Regions from separate parts of the Saccharopolyspora sp. NPDC049357 genome, predicted to be linked through region 1. Evidence: riboswitches for the same ligand, from Rfam matches in the RefSeq annotation. Region 1 holds a riboswitch; each other region holds the start of a gene.
What was found. A riboswitch is a leader RNA that binds a small molecule or an ion and turns the genes downstream of it on or off. The one in region 1 is predicted to bind thiamine pyrophosphate.
Positions count from the first base shown of each region.

Region 2: it holds a riboswitch for thiamine pyrophosphate, as region 1 does, so the genes downstream of both, AB0J91_RS04585 (cytosine permease) here and thiD (bifunctional hydroxymethylpyrimidine kinase/phosphomethylpyrimidine kinase) in region 1, are expected to answer to the same signal.
Region 3: it holds a riboswitch for thiamine pyrophosphate, as region 1 does, so the genes downstream of both, thiC (phosphomethylpyrimidine synthase ThiC) here and thiD (bifunctional hydroxymethylpyrimidine kinase/phosphomethylpyrimidine kinase) in region 1, are expected to answer to the same signal.
Region 4: it holds a riboswitch for thiamine pyrophosphate, as region 1 does, so the genes downstream of both, thiO (glycine oxidase ThiO) here and thiD (bifunctional hydroxymethylpyrimidine kinase/phosphomethylpyrimidine kinase) in region 1, are expected to answer to the same signal.

Region 1 covers NZ_JBFAQJ010000063.1:12,596-19,930, reverse strand. The annotation lists gene AB0J91_RS31475 (AMP-binding protein) at 1-463, opposite strand, end outside; gene AB0J91_RS31470 (hypothetical protein) at 678-875, opposite strand; gene AB0J91_RS31465 (hypothetical protein) at 1,115-1,855, opposite strand; gene AB0J91_RS31460 (lipoyl domain-containing protein) at 2,029-2,265, shown strand; TPP riboswitch at 2,307-2,399, shown strand; gene thiD (bifunctional hydroxymethylpyrimidine kinase/phosphomethylpyrimidine kinase) at 2,387-3,184, shown strand; gene tenA (thiaminase II) at 3,306-4,016, shown strand; gene AB0J91_RS31445 (hypothetical protein) at 4,241-4,510, shown strand; gene AB0J91_RS31440 (polysaccharide pyruvyl transferase family protein) at 4,501-5,619, opposite strand; gene AB0J91_RS31435 (hypothetical protein) at 5,720-6,109, opposite strand; gene AB0J91_RS31430 (hypothetical protein) at 6,125-7,063, opposite strand.
Region 2 covers NZ_JBFAQJ010000004.1:1,187-8,521, forward strand. The annotation lists gene AB0J91_RS04575 (family 2B encapsulin nanocompartment shell protein) at 1-422, shown strand, start outside; gene AB0J91_RS04580 (family 2 encapsulin nanocompartment cargo protein polyprenyl transferase) at 439-1,482, shown strand; gene AB0J91_RS04585 (cytosine permease) at 1,586-2,914, opposite strand; TPP riboswitch at 2,905-3,018, opposite strand; gene AB0J91_RS04590 (helicase HerA-like domain-containing protein) at 3,055-4,572, opposite strand; gene larE (ATP-dependent sacrificial sulfur transferase LarE) at 4,814-5,632, shown strand; gene larB (nickel pincer cofactor biosynthesis protein LarB) at 5,629-6,291, shown strand; gene larC (nickel pincer cofactor biosynthesis protein LarC) at 6,288-7,335, shown strand, end outside.
Region 3 covers NZ_JBFAQJ010000009.1:138,543-145,877, reverse strand. The annotation lists gene AB0J91_RS10575 (AAA family ATPase) at 125-2,335, shown strand; gene AB0J91_RS10570 (LytR C-terminal domain-containing protein) at 2,551-3,195, opposite strand; gene AB0J91_RS10565 (DUF3263 domain-containing protein) at 3,195-3,503, opposite strand; gene AB0J91_RS10560 (peptide deformylase) at 3,797-4,369, shown strand; TPP riboswitch at 4,439-4,560, shown strand; gene thiC (phosphomethylpyrimidine synthase ThiC) at 4,554-6,191, shown strand; gene thiD (bifunctional hydroxymethylpyrimidine kinase/phosphomethylpyrimidine kinase) at 6,377-7,210, shown strand.
Region 4 covers NZ_JBFAQJ010000009.1:129,965-137,299, forward strand. The annotation lists gene AB0J91_RS10510 (GntR family transcriptional regulator) at 109-864, shown strand; gene AB0J91_RS10515 (hypothetical protein) at 1,086-1,859, shown strand; gene AB0J91_RS10520 (S1 family peptidase) at 2,026-3,150, shown strand; gene thiE (thiamine phosphate synthase) at 3,228-3,899, opposite strand; TPP riboswitch at 4,201-4,308, shown strand; gene thiO (glycine oxidase ThiO) at 4,300-5,418, shown strand; gene thiS (sulfur carrier protein ThiS) at 5,415-5,615, shown strand; gene AB0J91_RS10540 (thiazole synthase) at 5,618-6,382, shown strand; gene AB0J91_RS10545 (FUSC family protein) at 6,583-7,335, opposite strand, start outside.

The DNA of each region.
Region 1 (7,335 bases):
CGTCGAGGACGAGCACGCTGACGTCCTGCTCGGCGAGCACGTCCGCGAGCTGGCGGGTGCTGAGCCCGACGTTGAGCAGCACCACGTCGACGCCGAGCTTGGCCGCGGCGACGATGACCTCGACGGGTCCGTGGTGGTTGCGGGTCAGCACGCCGATGCGGGTCTTGCCGGGCACGCGGTCGCGCAGCGCGGCGGCCAGGCGCGTGGTGCGGGTGGCGAGTTCGGCGTAGCTGAGCGCGCCGCGCTCGTCGATCACGGCGGGGCGATCGGGGTGGCGGGCGGCGCCGACGGCGAAGCCGAGCGGCAGGGTGATGCCCCACCGCCGGTAGGCGAGCGCGATGCGCACCAGCTTGTCCGGCCTCATGGGCCGCACGACGCCTTGTTTCACCAGCACGAACAAGGTGTGCAGTGCCGGTGCGGCGTGGTTGGTCAGAAAGCTGGGCAGTCGCCGCAGAACGCTCACTCGGTCACCCCTCGTCCGTGAAACCTACTCGGGAGTAGATTGTGCCGTGAGTAATCCTCCCGGCCAAGTCCTCCGTGTCGAGTATCCCGGTTCCGCGATCGCGCGAGAGCGGAACGGCTCCCGTCCTCGCCGCTCCTCGCCAGCCGCGATGGGCGAAGTTAGACGGCGCGGCGGGGAAGGGGGAGCCTCTCCCGCCGCGCCGACCCCCAGGGTCCTAGTCGACGTCGGCGGCGGTGACCACCGCGTCGCGCAGGGCCGCGCGCAAGCGGCCGACCTCCAGCGGTGAGAGCACCGCCGTCTCCCCAGGCGGCGCGACGATGACGACCCGGCCGTGGTTGACGAACACCGACATGTCTCGTCGCCGTCCGGCGACGTCGCGGCAACTGACGTGCCACTCCTGGTTGGACCCCACAGTCCCAGCCTCCCTGTGCCGATCCGCTTGGTGCGGTGAAGCCGCGCAGCGCGCGCTCCTGGTGGAGGGACGCACCGATCCGAGGGGCGTGACGGCGTTTCGCCGAAACAACGGGAAAGTGTGCGCGGTCACGGCCGGGTTCGCGGGCCCGAACGCAACTCAGGGGCGACCCCCCCAACCGGGAATCGCCCCTGAGCGAACGCTGTTAGCCGACGACACTCGTCCGGCCCAAGAAACCGTCAGACCGGGCGTACCTTCAGCCCGGCGGGCTCGGCGGAGAGCACGACCGCGCCTTCGAAGTCGGCGATCGGGAGCTCGTCGCGCACCAGGCGGTGCGGCGCGTCGGACGCCTCGATTCGGATCTTGCCGGTGTTGATCGACCGCTCGTCCTGCTCCTGGCCGCCGAACTGGACGCTGAGCTGGTCGCCGGTCACGGTGGCGGTCAGCCAGCCGCCGTCGATGACCTGCTCGGTGTCGTCGAAGGAGACGGTGAGCCGGCCCTCGGCGGGCTTGTCGCCGCGCACCGCGACGTGCGAGAGCGCGACGTCGCGCTTGCCGGACTCCTCGCCGGCCAGGGCGATGACATCCCGGCTGACCTCGTCACCCGGCTCGGTGCCGGGCTTGGGGGTCAGCACCGGTGCGCGCAGCTGCGCGGCGAGCCGGTAGGGCTGCCACGAACCGGCGCCGATCAGGTTGACCACGGCGCTGACCGCCACGTCGGCCAGCAACCGGTCGCTGCCCGGGGCGGGCGTGACCTCGATCGCGGGCACGTCGCGTCGGGCCAGCAGATCGCGCAGTGCCTTGGCGCGCTGACGGCTGTTGCGGTCAAAACCGCGGGTGATCGCCACCGTCCCCGATCCGGCGGCCGCGACGGCGGCCTCGGTCAGGTCCGCTAGCGGCGCCCAGATCTGCGCGGGGTCCTGTTCAGAACGCTGCCGGCGCGAGCGGGCGAAGCCTGGGGCATCGGTCGTGGTTTCCATCGCCCTCCACTTTAGTCGGCTGCGGAGGATGACCTTGCCTTCCGGTGGGGGCTTTCACGGTGTGAAATCGATCGCGGTCGCACTGCTCCATCGGGGTGGCTTTTCCCTCCGCTGGGCTCATCCGCTGCGGCATTCGTCGCATTCTTGCGGCTCTTGGAAGCCGGGGGGTTGGGATGACCGATCTTCACCTGCCGGGTGAGCGCACGGGCCCGGCCCGCTGGCGGCTGGTGCGCTGGCTGGCCTCCGACGGGAGCGGGGTGCGGGCGGGGCAGCCGCTGGCCGAGCTGCGTCCCGCGGAGACCGACGGCGCCGCGATCCGGGTGTCGGCGCTGGCAACGGGAACCCTGTGGCACCAGGTGAAGCGGGGCGAAGTGCTCCACGTGGGCCAGGTGATCGGGTTGATCGAGTGAACCGCGCGGGCCGGGGGCTTGCCCTGGGTTGTTAGGTTGGTGGCAGTGACGCGGGGTGCCCTGCCAGGGCTGAGAACAGACCCGTTGAACCTGACCTAGCTCGTACTAGCGGAGGGACGTCATGGCTCCCAATGTGCTGACCATCGCCGGGACCGACCCCAGCGGTGGCGCCGGTATCCAGGCAGATCTCAAGGCGTTCTCGGCCAACGGCGCCTACGGCATGTCGGTGATCACCGCGCTGGTCGCGCAGACCACCACCGGGGTGAGCCGGGTGCAGGAGGTCCCGCCGGGCTTCATCACCGACCAGCTGGTGACGCTGCTCGACGACGTCCGGGTGGACGCCGTCAAGATCGGCATGCTCGCCAACGCCGAAGTCATCCGCGCGGTCACGGCCGTGCTGGAGCGCTACTCGCCTCGGTTCGTGGTGCTCGATCCGGTCATGGTCGCCAAGAGCGGTGACCGGCTCCTCGCGCCGGAGGCCGTCGGTGCGCTGCGCGACGAGCTGCTGCCGAGGGTGGACCTGATCACGCCGAACCTGCCGGAGGCGGCCGACCTGCTCGGCGAAGCCGAGATCGGCGGTCCCGACGAGATGCCCGCGCAGGCCGAGCGGCTGGCCGCGCTCGGCGCCAAGCAGGTGCTGCTCAAGGGCGGGCACCTCAGCGGCGAGTCGAGCGTCGACCTGCTCTACGGCGACGGGCTGGCGGAGTTCCTCAGCAGCGAGCGGGTGGCCACCACCAACGATCACGGCACCGGGTGCACGCTCTCGGCGGCGATCGCGGCGCTGCGCCCGCAGCGCCCGGACTGGCTGGAGGCCGTCCGCGAGGCCAAGCAGTACCTCACCGAGGCCCTGCGCGCCTCTGAGCGCCTCGACGTCGGCCGCGGCCACGGTCCGGTGCACCACTTCCACCACTGGTGGTGAGCGGGGCCGTCCTGGTGGGAACTGTCCGGGCAGAACGGACTTCGATCATCGACGGTTCGGACCAGAACCGCCCGCCGCTTCGCCACCGCACCCGAGATTCCGACTTCTGCGAGGGGTTCTCATGAGCACGTTGCCCGCTCCGCCCGCCGGAGGGTTCTGCGCCCAGGCGTGGGAGCGCACCGCCGGATTGCAGCAGGCGATCGTGGACCACCCGTTCAACAAGGCGCTGGCGGACGGCAGCCTGGAACGGGACGTCTTCGCCTTCTACATCGTTCAGGACGCGCGATACCTGGTCGGCTTCGCGCAGGCGCTGTCGGCCGCGGCGACCAGGGCCGATGACGCCGCCGACGCGGCGTTCCTCGCCGGGGCCGCGCAGGGCGCGCTGGTGGAGGAGCGGCGGCTGCACGCCGGTTACGTCGCCGAGTTCGGCCTGACCGACGAGGAGATCTCCGGTGTGGACACCTCGCCGTCGTGCCTGGCCTACACGTCCTACCTGCGCTCCTGCGCGCTGACCGAGTCGTACCCGGTGCTGCTGGCCGCGATCCTGCCGTGCTTCTGGGTGTACCAGTACGTCGGCAGCAAGATCCTCGACGCCACCGGCGACATCGAGGGTCACCCCTACAAGGCGTGGATCACCACCTACGCCGACGACGAGTTCGCCGAGGCCGTGCTGGCCGCCCGGGAGCTCGTCGACAAGGTCGCGGAGCGCTCGGACGACGCGACGCGCGAGCAGATGTTCGCCGCGTTCACCCGGGCGACCGAGTACGAGTGGGTGTTCTGGAACGGCGCGTGGGTCAAGGAAACCTGGCCCACCGCGAAATTCCTTGCGTGACAAGGGTTTCGCGTTTCGAGAACACCGATGACGGCTCGCCGGTAGTGGCGGGCCGTCATCCGTTTCGGGTTGCACCACAGCGTGATTCATCATGTGATGCGTGACACAATCTTGCGGTGTTAACGAAGTGGCTCGCACAACGACATGCTGGGCGAGCCCCCTGTCCTAGCAGGGCGTTTGTGAGTGGCGGAATCTTCCGCGGGCGTGGATGGAGTTCTGGGGCAATGTCTTCACTTCTGATCGTTTTTCTCGGGATGTCGATCCCGATCCTGGCCGCCGCGCCGTTCTACATCGCCGACCGTCGCGGGGACGGTCGCGAGACCCCCGAGTCCGCGCAGCTGCTTCCCGGCATCGAGGCGCCCCAGATCTGGCCGCAGTCGGCGGTCGAGCCCGAGGTCCCGGAGTGCGAGATCCCCGAGTCGCGCACCCCGGAGGAGACCAACGCGCTCGCCGACACCGTGCGCATCGAGCAGGACCGGGTCCCTCAGCCGTAGATCGCCTTCGCCAGCGCCGCCTTGCGCTGCTGCAACTCGCGCAGCGCGGCGGAGCTGAAGCCGCCGGCGCTGGGGCTCGACGGAATCCGCAGGCCCTCGCTCAGCTCCCAGCCGGAACCGCGGTCGATCAACGACCGGTGCTTGTTGGTGTAGTACCCCGAGTTGATCGACACCGCGACCCCGCTCGCGCCCGCGGCGGCGGCCATGAGGTGCAGGTGGAACCGCGTCGACAGCCACCGCTGGCCGGGCTTGGCGGGCAGTCCGTCGCGCATGATCTCGTCGAACGCGTGGAACCGGGCGCCCGGCAGATCGTGCTCGACCAGCGAGAACACCTCGCGGTCGGCGCGCGGGATGCCCTCCACGAAGGCCACCTGCTCCGGCTCGACCCGCCACTCGCGCAGCGTGTCCAGCAGGAACCCGGCCAGCGCGGGCACCGACTCGTCGAGCAGGTCCGACTGCATGCACACCACGACGTCGCGGAGATCGTCGTCGTCGGTGCGGAAGAGCCCGGGTTCGACGCCGAAGAACATGTCGTCACCGGTGACCGACGGTTCGATCAGCAGCGATGCCGACGGCTCGTCGCGGACGTCGACGACCTCGAACTGCTCGGCGAGGCTGCGCAGCAGCGGCTCGGCGGCCTCGGCGATCGGCGACAGGCCCTGCCCGGTCATCACCGCCCGGCCGCCGGAGCGGTGCGCGGCGGCCGCGGTGGCCGCGAGCAGGCCGATGTGGCGCGGCCAGATGCCGTTGATGAAGCCGCCGCCGATCACGTGGAACAGGTCCATCTGCGAGGCGAGGTCGATGCCGGAGACCCAGCGCGGCGCCAGGCCGGGGTTGTGGATCGCGTGCTGCACGAAGGCCGCGACCGACCACGGCTCGTCGTCGGGCGCCTCCCAGCACAAGCGCCAGAAGGTGTCGGTGAACTTGACGTTCGGGTGCAGGTGGGAGAGCAGCACGGCGCTGGGCCCCGGGTTGGGGGAGTCCAGCCAGACCTCGCTTTGGGGAGCCACCTTCGCCAGGTGCTTGAGCCAGGCCGCGGCGATCAGCTCGTCGCCGTAGTTGGGGTGGCCTGTCGTGGCGACGAGGTAGATCCGGGGCGGGTTCTTCACCGGGGAGACTCCAGCCGTAGGTTGCCAGGTTCGCCTTCGAACCTAGCAACCGGCAAAATGCCCGTACCAATGTCGCACCGCACGGGCCGGACGGCCGGGGTCAGCCGGCGTTGGTGATCTCCGCGCGGATGCGCTCCAGGCGCCGCTTGGTGCGGTTGAACCTGGCCCGGTAGCGGGCGTCGAAGATGTCGGTCGGCAGCTCCGGCATCTCCATCGGTTCCGGTTCGCGAGGCCTCGGTGCGGTCGCCTCGATCTTCACCGGCTGCGTGGCCTCGCCGTCACCTTCGCGGTCGGTCTTCTCGTCCGAGCCGCTCGCCTCCGGTGCGGTGGCGGAGTCCTCCGGGGCTGAAGTCGCCCTCAGCGCGTGCTTGCCGTGCGGAGCGGTCGGCTTCGATTCGGTCGCCTTGCGCTGCGCCCGGTGGAGCAGCGGCCAGAACACCAGGGTGGCCACCGCGAGGCCGCAGACGAACATCAGCACCAGCATTTCCACGAGTCGCCTCCCTGATCAGTTCTGCCGCGCACTGGGAGCCTGCGGCGCTCCGTTGTTGGTGTGCTGCTGCTCGATGGGAATCGTGTAGGTCTGCACGTCGTCGCGCTGCTCGGGCAGCGTGACCTCCTGCAACCGGCTCTCTTCCGGCTCGACCGGGCCGTCGGGTTCCGGCGTCGTGGCGGCGTCGGTCTGGGCGCGCACGTTCGCGGCCGACTCGTCGAGCACCTGCTTGGCTTGGTCCATCGCGGCGAGCACCGAGGCTCGGAGCTCTTCCAGCCGCTGCCGCTCGACGCGGATCTCCTCCAGCGCCTCCAGCCGCATCTGCTCGGACTCGGCGTCCCACTGGCCGCACTGCCTGCGGGTTTCGGAGATCAGCGCGTCGGATTCCTCCTGCGCGTTGGCGATGACCCGCTTGTACTCGTTGCGGATCTCCTGGCGCAGCCGGTACTCGCGGCTGCGCTGCTCGCTGATCTTCTGCTCGTGCTCGCGCTGCAGCTTCGCGCGCCGGGACTCGACGTCGTTGACGAGGTCGGTGCACTCCTCGCGGAGTTCGTCGGCGGCGCGCTCGGCCTCGCTGATCAGCGCTCGAGCCTCGGTCTCCGCGGTGCCGCGGATGATCTCGGCCTGCCGCTTGGACTGATCGCGCAGGGTCTGCACCTCGTCCTCGGCGATCGCGAGCATGTTCTGCACCCGCTGGGAGGCGGCGGGCAGGCCCGTGTCGGAGGACTCGATGCTCTTGAGCCGCTGTTCGGATCGGTCGAGGCTCCTGCGGGTGTCGTCGCAGAGCGTGCGCAGGTCGTTGTTCAGCCGGACCGCTTCGTTGCGGTCGATGGTGACCATGCGCAGCTGATCTTCCAGGAGCTCGATGTGCTCGACGACCTGGTTGCGGCTGAAGCCGCGGACCTGGATGTCGAAACCCGGCCGGAGCGGCACGACTGCGTCGGCGTCATCCATGGGTGATCTCCTCTCCGGACGGTAGGCCCAATTAGCTAAATCGGAGAGTAGGGCGGATGTTCGGGCAACGCCCAGCGAGACACAACGACCGTCACCGGATCAGGTGTTGATCAATCGTGTGGTCCTGCTGCCACGTCCGAGGATGCTGACACGCATCTGTCCACTGTGCACGTCGTCGGAGGACGCCGATTCGTCCGGTCGGTCCGATCAGTGCCGATCTCCGGGCGATGGCTTGTCTCCCGACGGAGTGATTAGGTTAGGCTCCGCTTACC
Region 2 (7,335 bases), on a different contig from region 1:
AGGACCTCGACGAACTGCTCTCACGACGCAGGAAGTCGCGGTTCTTCCTGGCGCATCCGCGCACCATCGCCGCGTTCGGCCGGGAGTGCAACAAGCGCGGCGTGTACCCGCAGACCACCGAGGTGCAGGGGCACGCGGTCCAGGCCTGGCGCGGCGTGCCGATCCTGCCCACCGACAAGATCCCGATCAGCGGCAAGGGCACCACCTCGATCCTGTGCATGCGCACGGGCGAGGACGACAGCGGCGTCGTCGGGCTGCGCCAGACCGGGATCTCCGGCGAGCACGAGCCCGGGCTCTCGGTGCGCTTCATGGGCATCAACGAACAGGCGGTCCTCTCCTACCTGGTCAGCGCCTACTTCTCCGCCGCGGTGCTGGTCCCGGACGCGCTCGGCGTCCTGGAGAACGTCGAAGTAACCCGCTGAGCGAAGGGAACCCGCGATGACGACGTTGGAGCAGGACGAGAACCGCGCCGGTCAGGCCTTCGAGGCGCTGACCAGCAGCCGAACCATGGTCGAGCCGGCGCTGCGAGCGGCGGTGGACCGGCTTTCGGACCGGATGCGCCAGGTCGCCGGCTACCACCTGGGGTGGCTCGACGAGCGCGGAAACCCCGTGCGCGCCGACCGCGGCAAGGCGATGCGGCCGACCTTGGTGCTGCTCAGCGCCTCGGCCGTCGGTGGCGATCCGGCCGACGCGGTGCCCGCCGCGGTGGCCGTGGAATTGGTGCACAACTTCTCGTTGCTGCACGACGACGTGATGGACGGCGACGTCACGCGCCGACATCGACCGACGGCGTGGACGGTGTTCGGCAACGCCACCGCGATCCTGGCCGGGGACGCGTTGCTCACCCTGGCGGCCGATGTGCTCGCCTCGTCGCAGCACCCGGAGGCGGCGAGCGCGGTGCGGATGCTCAGCAGCGCGACGCTCGCTCTCACCGACGGGCAGAACTCGGACCTGGAGTTCGAGACGCGCGCCGACGTGGACGTCGCCGCGTGCCAGCGGATGGCCCGCGACAAGACGGGTGCCCTGCTGGGGTGCGCGTGCGCGCTCGGCGCGCTGCACGGCGGCGGCTCACCGGAGCAGATCACCAGGATGCGCAGCTTCGGCGAGCGGCTGGGACTGGCGTTCCAGCACATCGACGATCTGCTGGGGATCTGGGGCGATCCGGCGATGACCGGCAAACCCGTGTTCTCCGATCTGCGCACCCGCAAGAAGACGTTGCCGGTGGTCTCCGCGCTGACCTCGGGCTCCAGCGCGGGCCAGCGGCTGGCGTCCCTCTACTACCGGGAGCAGCCGCTGGTCAGCGGCGAGCTCGCCCAGGCCGCCGAGCTCGTCACGCTCGCCGGCGGGCGGGCGTGGAGCCAGGCCCAGGCCGATGAACTGCTCGCCGCGGCCTTGACCGATCTCCGCAGAGCGGAGCCGGAGGAGGACGCGGCGGAAGCGCTCACCGCACTGGCCCACCTGGTGACGCGCCGGGACCACTGAATCCCGGCGCCCGGAAACGACGGCTCCAGCCACCACCGCCGCCCCTCCTGGCTGGAGCCGTCCCCGGTCACCGGGTGGTTCGCCGCGAGGCGAACCACCCGGTTTAGGAGGCCTTCCGGCGGCTGCGGGCGAGCAGGCCGATGATGCCCGCGGCCAACGCGGAGATGACGAACGAGGTCAGGGCCGCGCTCATCCAGGTGGGAACGGTGAAGCCGATGGCCTCGCGGGCGCCGGTCCACAACTCGGTCCACCAACCCAGTTCGCCGGGGTTGATCAGCTGGAAGGTCGCGAAGCCCAGCAGCCAGGCGATCAGCATCCCCCAGCGGGAGGGGGCCTGCGCCGAGACGTCCCACTCGCGGTTGCGGGCGTTGTAGAAGTAGTCCACCGCCAGCACGCCGAACATCGGCACGAACACCGATCCGATCAGCAGCAGGAAGTTGGAGAACTGCTCGATGTCCATCGTCAGCGCGGCCAGGGTGCTGATCACACCGACGATCAGGCTCAGCAGCCGCCGATCCGTGCTGGGACGCAGGTTCTGGATGGACACCGCGGTCGAATAGGTGTCGGCGAAGGACTGGTCGACCTCGCGCAGCACCAGCACCGCGAAGAACAGCACGCCCAGCGGCGCCGCCAGCAGCGGGTCGAACGCCTTGTCCCCGTCGAACCCGACCAGCGCCAGACCGAGCAGACCCAGCAGGTAGCAGGCGATCTGGGTGACCGAGTAGCCGACGGTCGCCGCGGTGAACGCGCCGCTCGCCGACCGCGAGTGCCGCGAGTAGTCCGAGGCGACCGGAAGCCACGACACCGCGACGGCCAGCGCCGCGTCGGCGCCCGGCCAGAACCCCTCCCAGGACCCGTCGTTCATCGGCGGCAACGGCTGGCGCAGGAGCTGCACGAAGAAGTAGACCATCGCGATGAGCACCGCGATGCTCACGTAGCGGCGCAGCAACCGCAGCGCGCCCAGGGGGCGCAAGGTCAGCGCGGTGGTGAGGGCCCCGGCGATGAGCACGTACAGCCACTGCGGTCCGCCGCCGAACAGCGCCTCGGTTCCCTGGGCGATCACCAGCAGTTCGAAGGTCCCCCAGCCGACCAGCTGGAGGATGTTGAGCACGGTCGGCACGTAGGACAGCCGGGTGCCGAACAGGCCGCGCAGCAGCATCATCGCCGGTGCGCCCGTGCGGGCACCGGGGATGGCCGCGATGCCGACCATCAGGCTGCCCAGCACGGTCCCGACGACGGTGGCCGTCACCGCGGCCGCGAAGGACAGCTGCGGCACCCCGGCGGGCGCGAGCACCGCGAGCGCACCGCTGAAGCCCAGCAGGCTCACGCCGAGGTTTCCCCAGAAGGCTCCTTGGTCGAGCACGCCCAGCGTTCTGGGGGCCGGTTCGTCCAGGGTGTTCGGAACTTCGGACCGTTCGACGTCAAGCGCCATCGACAGCTCCCTACGCCGGCATTATCCGGACAGGTTCTGCGGTCGGTGGCGCGATGCGTGCCACCCTCTCAGCCCGATCCGCCCGAGCTCCCGCGTGGATAAGTCGGGCAGACCTTACCTGATCGAGTGAAGCGGGTCGGTCAGCGCCTCCTGTTGCCGAACAGCCCGCGGGTGACCTCGCGGCCGACGGCGCTGGCGGCGGAGCGGAAGAACGAGCGCACGGCGGGGTTCTCCATCGCCTTCTGGAACATCCCCGCTTCCTCGCGCGCACCCTTCTGCTGCGGGACCTGCCCTTCCGGGGCAGCCGGCTCGGCGACCTTCTGGGCGAGCTTCTCGTAGGCGGACTCGCGATCGATCGTCTCGGAGTACTTGGCGTGCAGGTCGGAGGACCGGGCGGAGGTGCGGACCGCGTCCTCGCCGATGGTGCCCATCAGCGAGCGCGGTGGGCGCAGCCGCGTCCAGGCCACCGGCGTCGGAGCTCCGGTCTCCGACAGCACGGTCACGATCGCCTCCCCGATGCCGAGGCTGGTCAGCGCCTCGTCGAGCCGGTAGTGCTCGGTGGTCGGGTAGGTCTTGACGGTCTTGGACAGCGCCTTCTGGTCCTCGGGGGTGAACGCGCGGATCGCGTGCTGGACGCGGGCGCCCAGCTGCGACAGCACCGCGTTGGGCAGGTCGGTGGGCAGCTGGGTGCAGAAGAAGACGCCGACTCCCTTGGAGCGGATGAGCTTCACGGTCTGCTCGATGCGGTCGAGGAACGCCTTGGAGGCGTCGTTGAACAGCAGGTGCGCTTCGTCGAAGAAGAACACCAGCTTCGGCCGGTCCAGGTCACCGGCTTCGGGCATCTCCTCGAAGAGCTCGGCCAGCAACCACATCAGGAACGTGGAGAACAGCACCGGGTTGGTCTGCACGTCGTCGAGCTCGAGCAGGTTGACCACGCCCTTGCCCTCGGACTGCCGGAGCAGGTCGGCCACTTCCAGCTCGGGTTCGCCGAAGAACTCGTCCCCGCCCTGGGCCTCCAGGTTCGACAGGGACCGCAGGATCACCCCGGCGCTGGCCGCCGAGACACCGCCGATGCCCTTGAGATCTTGCTTGCCCTCGTCGCTGGTCAGGTACTGGATGACCGACCGCAGGTCCTTGGTGTCCAGCAGCGCGAGTCCGCGCTGATCGGCCCAGTGGAAGATCAGCCCGAGGGTGGACTCCTGGGTGGCGTTGAGCCCGAGCACCTTGGCCAGCAGCACCGGCCCGAAGCTGGTGATCGACGCCCGGATCGGCACCCCGCGGCCTCCGGTGCCCAGCGAGAGGAACTGCACCGGGTAGGTCGCGGCCTGCCAGTCGTCGCCGACGTCCTGGGCGCGCGCGGTGAGCTTCTCGCCGCCCTCGCCGGGCTGGGCGAGTCCGGACAGGTCGCCCTTGATGTCGGCGAGCACGACGGGCACCCCGGCGTCGGAAAGCTGTTCGGCGAGCAGCTGCAGCGTTTTGGTCTTGCCGGTGCCGGTCGCTCCTGCGACCAGGCCGTGCCGGTTGAGCGTGGCCAGCGGGATGCGCACCTGCGCCGCGGCGTCCGCCTCGTTGTCGATGACCACCGCCCCGAGGTCGACGGCGGCTCCGCCGGAGGTGTATCCGTCCGCGATCTGCTGGGCGGCGTCGTTGTCGGTCACCGCAGTCTCCTCCCGTCGGCACGTTCCCCTCGGAAGGTAGGTCGATCCCGCCGCCGAGCTGGGGAGTGCCACTCGGTCGAGGGACAAGCGGGCGCGTCCGCACTAGCACCCCGAACGAGCCGCCAAAAGGCTCGTTGACCACCGGAAAGATCTCCTTCGACGGCATGGGATGGATCGCTCGTTGGAGTTAGAGTCTGGTCGGACCACATGGCTGTGATCGAGCGTGCGTGAGGAGTGCGTCGTGACCGGATTGGACCGCCTGCGGGCGCGCGTCAGAACCGAGGATTCCCTGGTCGTGGCGTTCTCCGGCGGCGTGGACTCGGCGCTGCTGGCCGTGGTGGCGCACCAGGAGCTGGGAGCGCGGATGCTCGCGGTCACCGCCGTGTCCCCGAGCCTGGCCGCCGAGGAGCGCAGGCGGGCCAAGCGCTTCGCCCGCGAGAACGGCCTCGCCCACGTCGAGGTCTGCACCGACGAGGCCGACCGGCCCGAGTACGCCGCCAACGACGGGAACCGCTGCTACCACTGCAAGTCCGCGCTGTTCGACGCGGTGGAGCCGCTGGCGGCGACGATGGGCGCGAGCATCGCGCTGGGCACCAATGTGGACGATCTGGGAGATCATCGGCCGGGTCAGCGCGCGGCGGCGCAGCGCGGCGCGATCGCGCCGATGGTCGACGCCGGCCTCACCAAGGCCGACGTCCGCGAGGCCAGCGCCGAGCTGGGTCTGTCCACTGCGGACAAACCGGCGGCAGCGTGCCTCGCCTCCCGCGTCGCCTACGGCGATCCGGTCACCCCGGAGGTGCTGGCCCGCATCGAGCGGGCGGAGGAAGCCGTGCACGCCCTGGGGTTCCCGGTGTGCCGGGTCCGCGCGCACGGTCAGGGCACGGTGGCGCGCCTGGAGGTGCCCGCCGAGGACATCGACCGCGCCGCAGCGCACCACGCCGAGCTCGACGCCGCGGGCCGGGAGGCGGGCTTCGAGTTCTGCGCGCTGGACATGGCCGGTTTCTCCAGCGGCCGGATGAACGTGCTGCTTCCGCTGCTGCCCACCAGGACGGCATCATGACCGGCTTCAGCGATCTCGGTTACGCCAGGGTCGACACCGACCGGGAATCCCGCCAGGGGCTTCCGGAGGTGGTCTACGGGCCCGGCAAGCGGCCGGAGGAGATCACCGGCATCGTGACCGAGCTGCTGGCGCGCAGCACGGGCCCGGTCCTGGTCACCAGGGTGGAGCCCGAGGTCGCGGCAGCGGTGCGGGTGCCCGGCGGCGACTACGACGAGACGGCGCGGCTGCTGGTGTGGCGACCGGCGGAACAGCGGGATTTCCGGTTGTGCGTGGCCACGGCGGGCACGTCGGACTGGCCGGTCGCGGCGGAGGCGGACGCGGTGGCCTCCGCGATCGGCCTGCGCACCCACGTGGTCCGCGACATCGGTGTGGCCGGCATCCACCGGCTGCTCGCCGCGAGCGAGGACCTCGAGCAGGCCGACGCGGTGGTCGTGGTGGCGGGCATGGAGGGCGCCCTGGCCAGCGCCGTCGGCGGGCTGGTGTCGTGCCCGGTGATCGCGGTGCCGACCTCGACCGGGTACGGCGCCGCGCTGGAGGGCGTGACGGCGCTGCTGGCGATGCTCACCTCGTGCGCGGCCGGGTTGACGGTGGTCAACATCGACTCGGGCTTCTCCGCCGCGATGGCCGCGCACCGGCTGGCCGCGGTGGCCCGGCGATGATCCTCTGGCTCAACCCCGCGACCGGGCTCTCCGGCGACATGCTGCTGGGCGCGCTGCTCGGACTCGGCGCCCCGCTGGAGGAGGTGCGGGCGGCGATCGAGTCCACCGGCCTGCGGGGGTGGTCCCTGGACTCCGAGCGGGTCCAGCTGGACGGGATCGCGGCGACCAAGGCGGTCGTTTCCGCCGACGACGACGTGCCCGAGCGGCACGCGGCGGACCTGATCGAGCTCGCCTCCCGCGCGCGGCCGGAACCCGTGGCGCGGATGGCGGTCTCCGCCCTCGAAGCGATCGCGCGGGTGGAGGGCCGGCTGCACGACCGCGATCCGGCGGAGGTGCACCTGCACGAGGTCGGCGGTCTGGACACCATCGTGGACACCGTCGGGGTGGCGGCGGCGTTGCACGAACTGTCGGTCACCGCAGTGCATTCCGCTCCGATCGCGCTGGGATCGGGCACGGTCCGCTGCGCGCACGGGGTGCTCCCCGCACCCGCTCCGGCGACGTTGCGCCTGCTGGAAGGCGCGGCGGTGGTCGGCGCGGACCTCGCCGGGGAAACGGTCACCCCGACGGGCGCGGCCCTGGTCTCGGCGATGGGCACCCGCTTCACCCCTCCCCCGGCGATGACGCTCGGCGCCACCGCCTACGGGGCCGGGACCAAGCGCTTCCCGCAACGCCCGAACGTCCTGTCGGCCTCGCTGGGGTCCTCCCCCTCGGAGGCGCAGACGATGGTCGTGGTGGAGTGCAACGTCGACGACGTCACCGGCGAATCCCTGGGCCACGTGGTCGAACGGCTGCTCGACGCCGGGGCCGCCGACGCGTGGACGAGCCCGGTGACGATGAAGAAGTCCCGCCCGGCCCACGTGCTGCACGTGCTGTGCGCCCCCGGTGTCGAGGCGGCGCTGACCGAGATCGTGCTGGCGGAGACCGGCACGCTCGGCACCCGTCGGCACGAGGTCCAGCGCACCGCGCTCCCCCGCCGCACCACGACCGTTTCCGTGCGGGGACATCGGATCCGCGTCAAGCACGGCCCGCACCGCAGCAAACCCG
Region 3 (7,335 bases), on a different contig from region 1:
CGGTTCTGGTCCGAACTGTCCGGGCGAACAGGACATCGATCATGGACGGTTCGGACCACGACCGCCCGTTGGCCCACCGCCGCTGACCACGTCGCCCGCGCCGCGAGCGGCTAGGGTCGGTGGGGTGGCTTCGATCAGCTTGACCGCCCGCGTCTCCACGTCCGCGCGCGACACCCGCCGCGGGGTCGTGCGGCTGCACCCCGAGGTGCTGGACGCCCTGGACCTGCGGCCGTGGAGCGCGGTGCGCCTCACCGGCGCGCGCGAGACCGTCGCCCTGGCCGCCGCCGCGGAGAGCACCTCACCGACCGGGTTCCTGCTGCTCGACGACGTCGCGCTGCTCAACCTCGGGGTGACCGAGGGCTCGTCCGTGGCCGTCGCCCCGGCGCAGGTGGAGGTCGCCAAGCGGGTCTCGATCACCGGTTCGCGGATGGCGCGGGCGACCGTCTCGCCCGAGACCGCCCGGCTGGCGCTGACCGGCAAGGTCTTCTCCCTCGGCGACGCGGTGTCGCTGCTGCCGCAGGACCTCTCGCCCTCCTCCTCGTCCCGCGCAGGCGAGGTGCGGCGCCAGATGTCCGCCGCCATCGGCCTGACCTGGACCAACGAGCTGATCACCGTCGCGGCGACCGAGCCCGTCGGCGCCGTGGCAGTCCAATCGTCCACAGTGGTCGAGTGGCAGGACGGCGCGACGTCCGAAAACCGCTCCGCCGCAACCGAATCCCCCTCGCAGCCGACCGCTCCCGAGCCCGTCGACGAGCAGCACGCCCCCGTGCCGGTGACCGACCTGGTGGGCTCGCGCGACACGGCCCACCGCCTGACCGAATGGCTCCGGCTGGCCTTCGACCAGCCCGAGCTGCTGCGCAGGCTCGGCGCCGAACCCCGGCTGGGCGCGCTGATCAGCGGCCCGCCCGGAGTCGGCAAGGCCACGCTGGTGCGCGCGGTGTGCGCCGAGATCGGCGCGGAGCTCGTCGAGGTCGCCGCCCCGACCATCGCGGCCCTGGAGGCGCGCACCGCCGCCAACCGGCTGCGGGAGGCCATCGACCGCGCCACCGCCGCCTCCGGCGACGGAGTCCTGCTGCTCACCGACGTCGAAGCGCTGCTCCCCGAGTCCGACCCGCCGCCGCTGGCCACCATCGCCCTGGAGTCGATCCGCGACGCCATCGGCCGCGACGAGCTGGCCGTGATCGTCACCAGCTCGAACCCGCAGTCGGTCGATCCGCGGCTGCGCGAACCGGGCGCGGTCGACCGCGAGCTCACCATCGGACTGCCCGACGACACCACCCGCGCCGACCTGCTCGGCGTGCTGCTGCGCGGCGCCCCGCTCGACGAGGACATCCGGTTCGCCGAGATCGCCGAACGCACACCGGGTTTCGTCGCCGCCGACCTGCTGGCGCTGTGCAGGGAAGCCGCGCTGGGCGCCGCGCTGCGGCACCGCGACGACCCCGCCGACCCGCGAATCCGCCGCCAGGACCTGCTGGACGCCCTGACCTCGGTGCGGCCGATCTCGATGTCCACATCGGACAACCTGCAGACCGGCGGGCTCACCCTCGACGACGTCGGCGACATGACCGAGGTCAAGCAGGCCCTCACCGAGACGGTGCTGTGGCCGCTGCAGTACCCGGACTCGTTCACCCGCCTGGGAGTCGAGCCGCCGCGCGGCGTGCTGCTCTACGGCCCGCCCGGATGCGGCAAGACCTACCTCGTGCGGGCGCTGGCGGGCAGCGGCAGGCTCAACGTGCTCACCGTGAAGGGCGCGGAGCTGATGGACAAGTGGGTCGGCGAGTCCGAGCGCGCCGTCCGCGAGCTCTTCCTGCGGGCCAGGGGCGCCTCGCCCGCGCTGGTCTTCCTCGACGAGGTGGACGCGCTGGCACCGCGACGAGGCCAGTCCTCGGACTCCGGTGTGTCGGACCGGGTGGTCGCGTCCCTGCTCACCGAGCTCGACGGCGTGGAACCGATGCGCGACGTCGTCGTGCTGGCCGCCACGAACCGCCCGGAGCTCATCGACCCGGCCCTGCTGCGTCCCGGCCGCCTCGAACGGCTCGTCTACGTCCCGCCGCCGGACGCCGAAGCCCGCCAGGCCATCCTCACCGCGGCGGTGAAGAACACCCCGCTGTCCGATGACGTCGACCTCGCGGAGCTGGCCGGAACCCTCGACGGCTACTCGGCGGCCGACTGCACGGCACTGGTCCGCGAAGCCGCGCTCACGGCGATGCGGGAATCCCTCTCCGCGGCCGAGGTCACGGCCACCCACCTCGCCACGGCCCGGGAGGCGGTCCGCCCGTCCCTGGACCCGGCCCAGCTCGAGACCCTCGCCGCCTACGCCGAGAACCACCGCTGACCCGCGGACCGTCCCGATCTCACGCGAAGTCAACCTTCAGCCCTCTGACCAGGACGTACACGCCCGAGCGCGGGGGGCTCTTCGAATTTCGCGCGAAATTCGAGTCGGAACCTCCGCGTTCGAATTTCGCGCGAAATTCGAAAAGCCCAGGTCGCGGTGTCACAGACGTGCGGGTGCGTGCGGTGAGGGCTTGAACTCCGTGCGGGGTTCGGGGATCACTTCCCGACGGACGGGCCCTTGTAGTCGTTGGTGATGATGGCGATCAGGCCCGGCGTGGCGTCCTGTATCCCGTCGAAGCGGGCCTCGGCTCGGGCGCCGATGCGGGCGGCGAGCTCCTCGGCCTGGCGCTCCTCGCCGGTGCCGGGGCGGAAGAAGACCGTGGTGGTCGGGATCTTGCCCTTGGCGTAGTTGCCGACCTCGGGCACGTCGTACCCGGCCTTGCGCAGGTCCTCGGCGGCGCGGTGCGCCAGCCCGGAGATCGTCGAGTTGTTGTAGACCCGCACGATGATCTGCTCGCTGCCCTTGCCGGAACCGGCCGGGACGTCCTGCCCCGAACCCGGGGTCTGGGCGTTGCCCGAACCCGGCTGCTCGGTGACCGGCGGCTGGGCCGTCGGGGGCTGGACCACCGGAGGCTGGGCGGACGGCGGCTGCACGGGCGGGACGACCGGGGCCGGCGCGGGTTCCGGCGGCGGCTGCACCTGCGAGGTGGGCTCCTGCGGCAGCGGCTGGGCGGTGTCCGAGGACTCGCCGGACATCAGGGTCACGGTCCCGAACACGGCCGCGAGCACGCCGACTCCGATCAGACCCAGGCCGATCAGCTTGGCCCCGCCGGGCCCGCCGGACGGTTCCCCAACACTCATCAGTGCAACTCGATTCCCAGTCGTTGAGCGGCCCTCGCGCGCTGTCGTGCCGCCCGTGCCTTGCGCAGTCTCTTGATCAGCATAGGGTCCGCGTTGAACGCGGCGGGGGAATCCAGCAGCGTGTTGAGCAGCTGGTAGTACCGCGACGCGGACATGTCGAACAGTTCCCGGATCGCGATGTCCTTCTTGCCCGAGCGCTTCCACCACTGCGCTTCGAAGGCGAGGATCCCCAGCTCCCGGTCGGTCAGGTCCCGATCCGCGGGGCCCGGTTCGGGCTCGTCCGCCGGCGGTTCGACGATCCGCTCGATGGGCTGCGTGATCGGCTCGGCGAGGGTCAGCCGCCGACGCTCCGGCGCGTGCTGACGCCCGTGCATGCGCGCGAGTTGTTCGCACTGACGGGCGATCTCCTGCGCGGTCAGCATCTGGGCGGCGTCCATCCGGCTCCTCGCCTCGCGATTCGGTCGCGGAGAATCACACGGCTGTCATTCCCGGTGACCAATTGAACCATGCCGTGATCCGGACGGTGAGCCGATCACACCCCTGTTTCACGCGCAAGAGCGCACCCGGTCAGGCCACCTGGGGGAACCGATAGGGTCCGCGCATGGCTGTTCACCCCATCCGCGTCTACGGCGACCCGGTGCTGCACAACCCGACTCGCCGGGTGGAGCGCTTCGACGAGGAGCTGCGCACTCTCGTCGAAGACATGTTCGAGACGATGGCCGCCGCGAACGGGGTGGGCCTCGCGGCCAATCAGATCGGCGTCGACCTGCGGTTGTTCGTCTACGACTGCCCGGACGACGAGGGCGTGCAGCACCGCGGTGTGGTGATCAACCCCGAGCTGACGACCTCGGAGGTCCCGGAGACCATGCCCGATCCGGACGACGACTGGGAGGGCTGCCTGTCGGTCCCCGGCGAGTCGTACCCGACGGGCCGGGCGGACTGGGCGAAGGCCACCGGGTCCGATGTGGACGGAAAGCCGGTGGAGGTCGAGGGGACCGGCTTCTTCGCGCGCTGCCTGCAGCACGAGACCGATCACCTCGACGGCTACGTCTACCTGGACCGGCTCACCGGCAGGCACGCCCGCGCGGCCAAGAAGATGATCAAGCGCAACGAGTGGGGCGTCCCCGGCCTGAGCTGGGACCCGGCCGAGGTGGGCGACCCGTTCGCCGAGTGAGCCGAACGCGGCCGGACGGATGAACCTGTTGCCATCGGCGGCCGCACCCCCGTAGCCTCGGCCACGAACAAGTCAATCCGCGGGAGCTCGCACCAAGAGCGGGCTGAGAGGGCGACTGGAGAAGTCCGGGGTCGCCGACCGCACGAACCTGACCGGGTAATGCCGGCGTAGGGAGTGGACGGCAATGGCCGACGTGTATCCGAACGCATCCGGAATCACCACGGGACCCATCGAGGGATCCCGAAAGGTCTTCAGCAGCACCGAATCCGGGCTGCGAGTGCCGTTCCGCCGCATCGAGCTGACCAACGGTGAGCACCTCGACGTCTACGACACGTCAGGGCCGTACACCGACGAGAACGCCACTGTGGACGTCCACAGTGGACTGCCTCGAACGCGAGCGGGATGGCGCGACGGACGGGAGCACAACACCCAGCTGGGCTGGGCGAAGGCGGGCGCGATCACCCGCGAGATGGAGTACATCGCGCACCGCGAAGGGGTTTCGCCGGAGTTCGTGCGCGACGAGGTCGCCTCGGGTCGCGCGGTGATCCCGGCGAACCGGTGCCACCCGGAGAGCGAGCCGATGATCATCGGCAAGAACTTCCTGGTCAAGGTCAACGCCAACATCGGCAACTCCGCGGTCACCTCCTCGGTCGAGGAGGAGGTGGAGAAGATGGTGTGGGCGACCCGCTGGGGCGGCGACACCGTGATGGACCTGTCCACCGGCAAGCGCATCCACGAGACCCGCGAGCGCATCCTGCGCAACTCCCCCGTGCCGATCGGCACCGTGCCGATCTACCAGGCGCTGGAGAAGGTCGACGGCGATCCCGCCTCGCTGACCTGGGAGATCTACCGGGACACCGTGATCGAGCAGTGCGAGCAGGGCGTGGACTACATGACCGTGCACGCGGGCGTGCTGCTGCGCTACGTCCCGCTGACCGCCCAGCGCGTGACCGGGATCGTCTCGCGCGGCGGGTCGATCATGGCGGCCTGGTGCCTGGCGCACCACCGGGAGAGCTTCCTCTACACCCACTACAGCGAGCTGTGCGAGATCCTGCGCGCCTACGACGTGACGTTCTCGCTGGGCGACGGCCTGCGGCCGGGCTCGATCGCCGACGCCAACGACCGCGCCCAGTTCGCCGAGCTGGAGACCCTCGGCGAGCTCACCCACATCGCCCGCGAGCACGACGTGCAGGTGATGATCGAGGGACCCGGCCACGTGCCGATGCACAAGATCGCGGAGAACGTGCGACTGGAGGAGGAGCTGTGCGGTGAGGCGCCGTTCTACACGCTCGGCCCGCTGACCACCGACATCGCACCGGCCTACGACCACATCACCTCCGGCATCGGCGCGGCGATGATCGCCCAGGCCGGCACCGCGATGCTCTGCTACGTCACCCCCAAGGAGCACCTCGGCCTGCCGAACCGGGACGACGTCAAGACCGGCGTGATCACCTACAAGATCGCCGCGCACGCCGCCGACCTGGCGAAGGGGCACCCCCGCGCCCAGGAGCGGGACGACGCGCTGTCCACCGCCCGCTTCGAATTCCGCTGGACCGACCAGTTCAACCTGTCGCTGGACCCGGACACCGCACGCGCCTTCCACGACGAGACGCTGCCCGCGGAACCGGCGAAGACGGCCCACTTCTGCTCCATGTGCGGCCCGAAGTTCTGCTCGATGAAGATCACCCAGGACGTCCGCAAGTACGCCGAGGAGCACGGCCTGACCAGCGTCGAAGCCATCGAGGCCGGCATGGCGGAGAAGTCCGAGGAGTTCACCCGCACCGGCGGCGAGGTCTACCTGCCGCTCGCAGCCAACGACTGATCGCGAGGGCTGGGGCGGCTCCAGCCGAGCCGCCCCGGCCACTCAGAAGTCGTCGGTGGCGATGCTCAGGCCGAACGGTGCGGGGAGTTCTTGCGATCTGCCTGGTCACGAGCCTATCCGGAAACCACCGAGGAGTCAGCGGCTGCGCGATCGGAGGCGATCACGCGGCACGTAGCATTCTGGGAATGCACGACGAGACCGCTCCGCCCACCGCGCTGACCATCGCCGGATCGGACTCCGGCGGAAGTGCGGGCATGCACGCCGACCTGCGGACCTTCTTCGCCTGCGGGGTGCACGGCATGACCGCCGTGACGGCGGTGACCGTGCAGAACACCGTCGGCGTGACCGGCCTGGTGGAGATCCCGCCGGAGACCGTGGCCGCGCAGATCGACGCGGTGGCCTCCGACATCGGCGTCGGCGCGGCCAAGACCGGGGTGCTCGCCTCTGCCGCCACCATCGACGCCGTCCTGGACGCCTGCGACCGGCACGGGATCGGCCGCGGCGGCCGGACGCCGTTCGTGGTGGATCCGGTGGCCGCGTCGCGCAGCGGCGAACCGCTGCTGCGGCCGGACGCGCTCGACGCGCTGCGCCACCGGGCGTTCCCCCGGGCCACGCTGGTCACCCCGAACCTCGACGAGGTGCGGCTGCTCACCGGCATCGACGCGCGCACCCGCGAGGACCTGCTGGACGCGGCCAAGGCGATCCACGCCTTCGGATCGGAGTGGGTGCTGATCAAGAGCGGGCACCTGCCCGACGACCCCGAGTGCGTCGATCTGCTCTTCGACGGCACGGAGTCCATCGAGCTGCCCGGCCCGCGCTACGCCACCGAGCACACCCACGGCGCCGGCGACGTGTTCGCCTCGGCGATCACCGCCGCGCTGGCCAAGGGCGCCTCGATGCCGGACGCGGTGCGCGGCGGCAAGCGGTTCGTCACCCGCAGCGTCGCCGACGCCTACCCCCTCGGCTCCGGCGTGGGACCGGTCTCCACCTTCTGGCGGATCAGCCCTCGCTCGTACTGACCAATCATTTGAGTGATTCTCGTCGGCATCCTGTAACCCGATAGGTGCTACTCGTCGACATAGGTCGGAGAGGGGCGTAATTCCAGGCGCGGAACCTGGAGGGCGCGGCGAGGGACGACAGGGGT
Region 4 (7,335 bases), on a different contig from region 1:
ACACCAAAGTCTGAATTGATCAGTGCGGACGATCTGCCGGAGACGCGTTTCGCGGGGCCGCGCAGTCGGGCATGCTCGGAGGTCAGGCTGCGGCGGGTAGGAGGAACGATGCTCGACACGACCGTGTCCGGCGGGGCGGATTCGCAGGGCCGCGCACCACGGGAACCGAAGTACTGGGGGCTCAAGCAGCACCTGCTCGACCTGCTCCGGTCGATGCCGCCCGGTTCACCGATTCCGACCGAGCGCTCGCTGGCCTCCGAGTTCGACGTCTCGCGCACCACCGTCCGCCAGGCGCTGGCCGAGCTGACCGTCGAAGGCCGGCTGCTCCGCGTGCAGGGCAAGGGCACCTTCGCCGCCAAGCCCAAGGTCGCCCAGCGGCTCCAGCTGTCCTCCTACACCGAGGACATGCGGGCCCAGGGCAGGCAGCCGACCTCCCGGCTGCTGGAGGTCGTCGAGGAGGCCGCCGACGAGGAGCTCGCCGTCCTGCTGGGCACCAAGGCCGGTTCCGCCGTGCTGCGGCTGCGCAGGCTGCGGCTGGCCGACGCCGAACCGATGGCGATCGAGACCACGCACCTGCCGCTGGCCCGCTTCCGCGGCCTGACCGCGAAGCTGGAATCGGGCGGGTCGCTCTACCAGGTGCTGCGGGAGACCTTCGAGGTCGAGCTCGGGCACGCCGAGGAGACCATCGAGACCGCCCTGGCCAGCCCGGAGGAGGCCGAACTGCTCGGCTCCGACGTCGGCCTGCCGATGCTGCTGCTGTCCCGGCACTCGTTCGACACCGAGGGGCGCCCGGTCGAATGGGTCCGCTCCATCTACCGCGGTGACCGGTACAAGTTCGTCGCGCGACTCAACCCTCCGGCCTGATTCCATAACTGTGCGCAATCGCGTTTTCGCGCAGTGACACCGCTTTTCGTTACACGTCGTGGGAGTCCTCACGAAAGCCGCCGAGGCGGAGAAATCCGGCCCCGCACGCGCGTTGGTGATGCAGATGTGCGACTCCAATTGCGTGTGTGAGGGAAATGGCGAGGGGCGGAGCGGATTCGGCTGAAGATCAGCCGGAGAAGCAGAGCGAGAAGAAGACGCAGGTGTCACCGGCGCAGGTCGGCGGTGCGGCGCTGGCGTCGGTGACGGCGGCCTTCCTGGGCTCGCGGCTCGGGGTCGCGGGAACCGTCGTGGGCGCGGGCCTGACCAGCGTGATCATCACGATCGGCGGCGCGCTCTACCAGCGGTCGATCGAGAAGACCAGGGAGAAGGCGGTGGTCGCCGCCGCGCGCGCCTCGGTGCTGCGGCAGCGCCGAACCCAGTCCGCCCAGGTCACGGGCACCGAGGAAGCGACCCGGAAGATCCAGGTCTCGGGCACCGAGGAAGCGACCCGGAAGATCCAGGTCACGGGCCTGCAGTGGCCGGGTGGCGAAGCCGTCGAGGAGTCCTCCGCCGAGAGCTCCGGCACCCGAACCGTGCTCTCCCCGCCGGTGCCGCGCCGCAGGTGGGGGCGCTGGACCCTGGTCGGCGCGACCTGCGCGGCGGTGTTCGCGGTGAGCATGCTGCTGGTGACCGGCTTCGAGGGGCTCACCGGCCGCCCGCTGTCGGGTGGTGACGGCACGACGCTCGGGAAGGTGTTCCAGCCCGCGCCGCGAGCTCCGGTCAAGACCGCGCCCGTCGCGCCCACGACCAGCGAACCGGCGCCGACCAGCGAGACGCCGTCGCCGGAACCATCCGCTCCGCCGACCAGCTCGCAGCAACCCGCCCCGAGCGAGCCGCCGACGCAGCAGCCGAGCGAAACCGGTTCGCCCACAACGCAATCCTCGACCACCGAACCGACCTCCGAGTCGATCGCTCCAGGACTGCCGCTCCGATAACTGCGAAAAACGGTGAAATGATCCTGATTCCGGTGCTGATCAAGGAGCAATCGGAGTTGTTTTGCGCACATTGCGCTAAAAGCTGGATGTGATTCCCCTGAGAAAATCTGATACTGGACCGGCGACGGGGCCTTGAGAGATCAGGTCATCACAAGGGAGACACGAGATGAAACGTAGACTCGCGGCTCGCATTGCCGGGACCGTTCTGGTCACCGCGGGCACGGTCGCCGCGCTGACCATGCCGGCCACCGCCACCGCACCCACCGCCGTCCCGGTGGCGGGCACGCTGCTCCAGGCGATGCAGCGAGACCTCGGCCTCACCGAGCAGCAGGCCCTCGGTCGGCTTCAGCTCGAATCCGCCGCTCAGCGCACCGAGAGCACCCTGCGCGACGCGTTGGCCGACTCCTTCGGCGGCGCCTACTTCGACTCCGCCACCGGCAAGCTCGTCGTCGGCGTGACCGACGCGGCCCGCTCCGAGCAGGTCCGCGCCGCCGGTGCCGAGGTCCGCCAGGTCGCGTTCAGCACGAAGCAGCTCAACGGGGTCGTCGACGGTCTCAACGCGGGCAAGGCCCAGGCGCCGAAGAGCGTCACCGGCTGGTACGCGAGCAACAAGCAGAACGCCGTCGTCGTCACCGCCAAGCCGGGTGCCGCGGCCGAGGCCGCGCAGTTCGCGCAGGCCGCGGGCGTGCCCGCCGAGGCGGTGAAGGTCGTCGAGTCGCAGGAGCAGCCCCGGACGCTGATGGACGTGGTGGGCGGCAACGCCTACTACATCGGCAGCGGCGCTCGCTGCTCCGTCGGTTTCGCCGTGGAGGGCGGGTTCGTCTCCGCCGGCCACTGCGGCGGCACCGGCGACACCACCACCGAGCCCAGCGGCACCTTCGAGGGCTCGTCCTTCCCCGGTGATGACCACTCCTTCATCTCCGTCGGCACCGACGACAGCCCGCAGGCCGCGGTGAACGACTACAACGGCGGCACGGTTGCCGTGGCCGGTTCCACGGAGGCCTCGGAGGGCGCGTCGATCTGCCGCTCCGGTTCCACCACCGGCTGGCACTGCGGCACGCTGGAGGCCAAGAACCAGTCCGTGCAGTACGAGCAGGGCACCGTCGAGGGCCTGACCCGCACCGACGTCTGCGCCGAGCCGGGCGACTCCGGTGGCTCGTTCATCTCGGGCGACCAGGCCCAGGGCATGACCTCGGGTGGCTCGGGCGACTGCACCAGCGGTGGCACGACCTACTTCCAGCCGGTCAACGAGGCCCTGTCGGCCTACGGCGTCTCCCTTCTGACCCAGTGATCGGTGACAGCGGCTCCCGCTGACACCACGTCACGCACGACGACCCCCGGGATTCCCGGGGGTCGTTCGTCGTCAGGTCAGGCGAGCCGTGCCCGGAGGTCGCGGGCGGCGGCTTCGGGATCGTCGGCGGCGGTGATCGCGCGGACCACCACGATGCGCTCGGCACCCGCCTCGATGGCCTCGTCGAGGTTCTCCGGGCCGATGCCGCCGATGGCGAACCACGGACGGCCGTGCCCCCGGTGCTCGGCGGTGTGCCGGACCAGGTCGATGCCCGCGGCGGGACGGCCGGGCTTGGTCGGGGTCGTCCACACCGGTCCGGTGCAGAAGTAGTCCACGCCCGGCTCGGTCGCCGCCGAGTCGGCCTGGGCGATGTCGTGCGTGGAGCGGCCGATCACCACCTGGTCGCCGACCACGCGACGGGCGATGTCCACCGGCAGGTCGTCCTGGCCCAGGTGCAGCACGTCGGCCTCCGCCGCTATCGCGACGTCCGCGCGGTCGTTGACCGCCAGCAGAGCGCCGTGCCGCACGCAGGCCTCGGCCAGCACCTCCAGCGCGGCGAGCTCGTGACGGGCCTCCAGCGGAGCGCCGCCCGGGCCCTTGTCGCGCAGCTGGATGATGTCGACACCACCGGCGAGCGCGGCGTCAACGAACTCCGCGAGGTCACCTCGCTCGCTGCGAGCGTCGGTGCACAGGTACAACTTCGCCTCGGCGAGGCGCGCGCGAATCCCGAAGCCGTCCAATCCAGGCATGTCCCCCACCCTAAGGCCTGTCTCGCGGTCCTTTTGCTTGGCGGTGCGGGTGGCGGAAACCCCCGAAGGGGAAAGCGCAGCGGCTCCGTGGTCTCCGTGCGCCGCTCCTGATGTATTCCGCTTACCCAGGGGGTGGACATCGGCGTCGCGGCGTACTCGCCACGAAGCCGCTCAGAACCCGCGGCGGTGCGAGCTGAGCCCCACACCTGAAACAGTGGCTCCGCCGCCTTCCTAGGCAGCTCCTGTGCGTTTGTCCCGTACCAGGCGCTGACGTTGCGATCTGCGGGCGGGTACTGTGGATGGCGGTGAGCACGGGAGCCCGGCGGACCGGGCTGAGAGGGAGCGCAGGGCTCCGACCGTCGAACCTGATCCGGGTCATGCCGGCGCAGGGAGCGTGGAGTTGTCTGAGAAACGAACCGATCATGTCGTCGTGGTGGGCGGCGGAGTCGTCGGCCTGTCGGTGGCCTGGCGCGCTGCCGCGGTCGGCAACCGGGTGAGCCTGGTCGATCCGGCCCCCGCCTCGGGTGCCTCGTACGTCGCGGGCGGGATGCTCGCACCTCTCGCCGAGGCGTGGCCCGGCGAGGAAGAACTCCTCGAACTGGGCTCGACGTCGCTGAACCGCTGGCCGGACTTCGCCGACGAGCTGAGCCGCGCGGCCGGTCTGCCGTCCGGGCTGCGCACCGAGGGAACGCTGATGTTCGGCGTCGACGGCGCCGACCGCGAAGAGCTCGACAACGTCGCCGGATACCTGGCCGGACTGGGCCGCAGCGTCACTCGGCTGACGGGCCGCGAACTGCGCAGGCGAGAGCCATCGTTGGGTCCCGCGGTGCGCGGTGGCCTGGAAGTGCCCGGTGATCTCGCGGTGGACAACCGGCTCGCGCTGACCGCGCTGCGGGCGGCGGCGGAGGCGGCGGGCGTGGAGTTCATCGCCGAACGCGCCGAGGTGGTCCGGCAGGGCGCGGTCGAGCTCGCCGAGTCCACTGTGGAGTGCGATGTCGCGGTGATCTCCGCAGGCGCGCACTCGGGTTCGCTGCACCCGGCGCTCGCCGACCGGATCCGCCCGGTCAAGGGCGAGATCCTGCGGCTGCGGCGACGCGCCACCGCGCTGCCACCGCCGACCCGCACCGTGCGCGGCCCGGTGCGCGGCAGGCCCTGCTACCTGGTGCCGCGCGACGACGGGGGAGTGGTGCTCGGCGCCACCCAGCACGAGGTCGGCTTCGACACCGAGGTCACCGTCGGGGGCGTCCGCGACCTGCTCGCCGACGCCGAGACCGTGATGCCGGGCATCGCCGAGTACGCGCTGGTCGAGGCCACCGCCGGGCTGCGCCCGAGCACCACCGACAACCTGCCGGTGATCGGCTGGCTGGAGCCGGGAGTGCTCGCCGCCACCGGGCACCACCGAGGCGGGTTCCTGCTCACGCCGGTCACCGTCGACGCCGTGCTGGCGCTGCTGCGCGGCGAAGAGCCGGAACCGCTGATCAAGGCCACCGATCCGAGCCGTTTGGGAGGACAGCAGTGAACGTCGTGATCAACGGCGACGCGCGGGAGGTCGCCGCGGGCGCCACCCTCGCGTCAGTGCTGGACGACTTCGGCGTGCCGGAACGAGGCGTGGCCGTGGCGCTGGACGGCGCGGTGGTGCCGCGCGCGTCGTGGCCCGCCACGGCGCTGCACGCCGACGCCACCATCGAAGTCCTCACCGCAGTGCAAGGAGGGTGACCGTGGACGACCCATTGCTGATCGCCGGCCGCGAGTTCGGTTCGCGCCTGATCACCGGGACCGGCGGGGCGAACAACCTCGCCGTGCTGGAGCGCGCGCTGATCGCCTCCGGAACCGAGCTGACGACCGTCGCGATGCGCCGCGCCGACGCAGGTGGCGGCACCGGTGTCCTCGACCTGCTGCGCAAGCTCGGCATCGAGGCGCTGCCCAACACGGCGGGCTGCCGCACCGCGGCCGAAGCGGTGCTCACCGCGCAGCTCGCCCGCGAAGCCCTGGGCACCAACTGGGTCAAGCTGGAGGTGGTGGCCGACGAGGACACCCTCCTGCCCGACCCGATCGAGCTCATGGACGCGGCGGAGCAGCTGGTGGACCAGGGTTTCGTCGTCCTCGCCTACACCAACGACGACCCGGTCCTGGCGCTGAAGCTGGAGGAGGTCGGCTGCGCGGCGGTCATGCCGCTGGGCTCGCCGATCGGCACCGGACTGGGCATCCGCAACCCGCACAACATCGAGATGATCGTCTCCCGCGCCACCGTCCCGATCGTCCTCGACGCGGGCATCGGCACGGCCTCCGACGCGGCCCTGGCGATGGAGCTCGGCTGCTCGGCGGTCCTCCTGGCCACCGCCGTCACCCGTGCCCAGGACCCCGAGCGCATGGCCACGGCGATGCGCAGCGCCGTCGAAGCGGGCCGCCTGGCCTCGCAAGCCGGAAGGATCCCCCAACGCTTCTGGGCCCAAGCCTCAAGCCCCGGCACCCCCATGGGCTGACACCCCCAACACCCACCCTGACAGCACTCCCGAGCCCGGGCGCAGCCTTCGAACTTCGCGCGAATTTCGAACGGACCCCCGCGCCCGGGCGTGTCTTCCCAGGTCAAAGCCCGAAGCCTGGGGTCGTATTCGAATTTCGCGCGAAATTCGAGTCGGAACTTCGGCGTTCGAACTTCGCGCGAAATTCGAAAGACCCGGCCTCAGCGGATGTGGAGGCGTTCGGGGCGGACGAAGCTGATCGTGTAGCTCTTCCAGGGGTTGTCGTAGCCGAAGGTCCGGTCGATGGCCTGGCGGGCGTGGAGGGCGTTCTCGACCAGGGAGCTCGCCAGGAGTTCCGAGGCCGGGGCGCCGCTCGCCGGGATGTCGGGGATCTTCGCCGTGGCCTTGCCGCCCAGCAGGTCGTCGACCGCGCGCAGCGCCGGAACCGCGACCTTGCGCTCCTCGGCGGGGCGGAAGGCCAGCGTGGCGACGTCCTGGCGGAGCGCGTCGAGCGCGATCGCCGCGGCGCGGGTGGCGTGGTTGTCGTCGGTCTCCTCGCCGGTGCCGTCCAGCAGCGCGGGCATGCCCAGCAGGTCCTGGGTGCGGCGCAGCGCCAGCACGTTCGCCGCCTGCAGCGCCTTCGGGAGATCGGCGCCCTGGCCGGAGGCGCGGACGCTGCGCAGCAGTTCCGAGACCGACCAGACGGTGGAGCGGACCGCGCCGCGCACGTCCGGGACGATGCTGCTCGGCAGCACCAGGTAGCTCACGTAGCCGACGATCAGCGCGATCGCCGCGCCCACGGCCGTGTTGGCGGCGAAGCTGATCCCGACGTTGACCAGCGGGCGGTCCAGCGTCATCGCCTGGTCCACCACGGTGATCACGATCAGGCAGCCCAGCACGACCTGGTACTCGGCGCGCAGCCTCGGCATGTTCAGCAGCATCCCGCCGATGACCAGCGGGACCAGCAGGTAGGC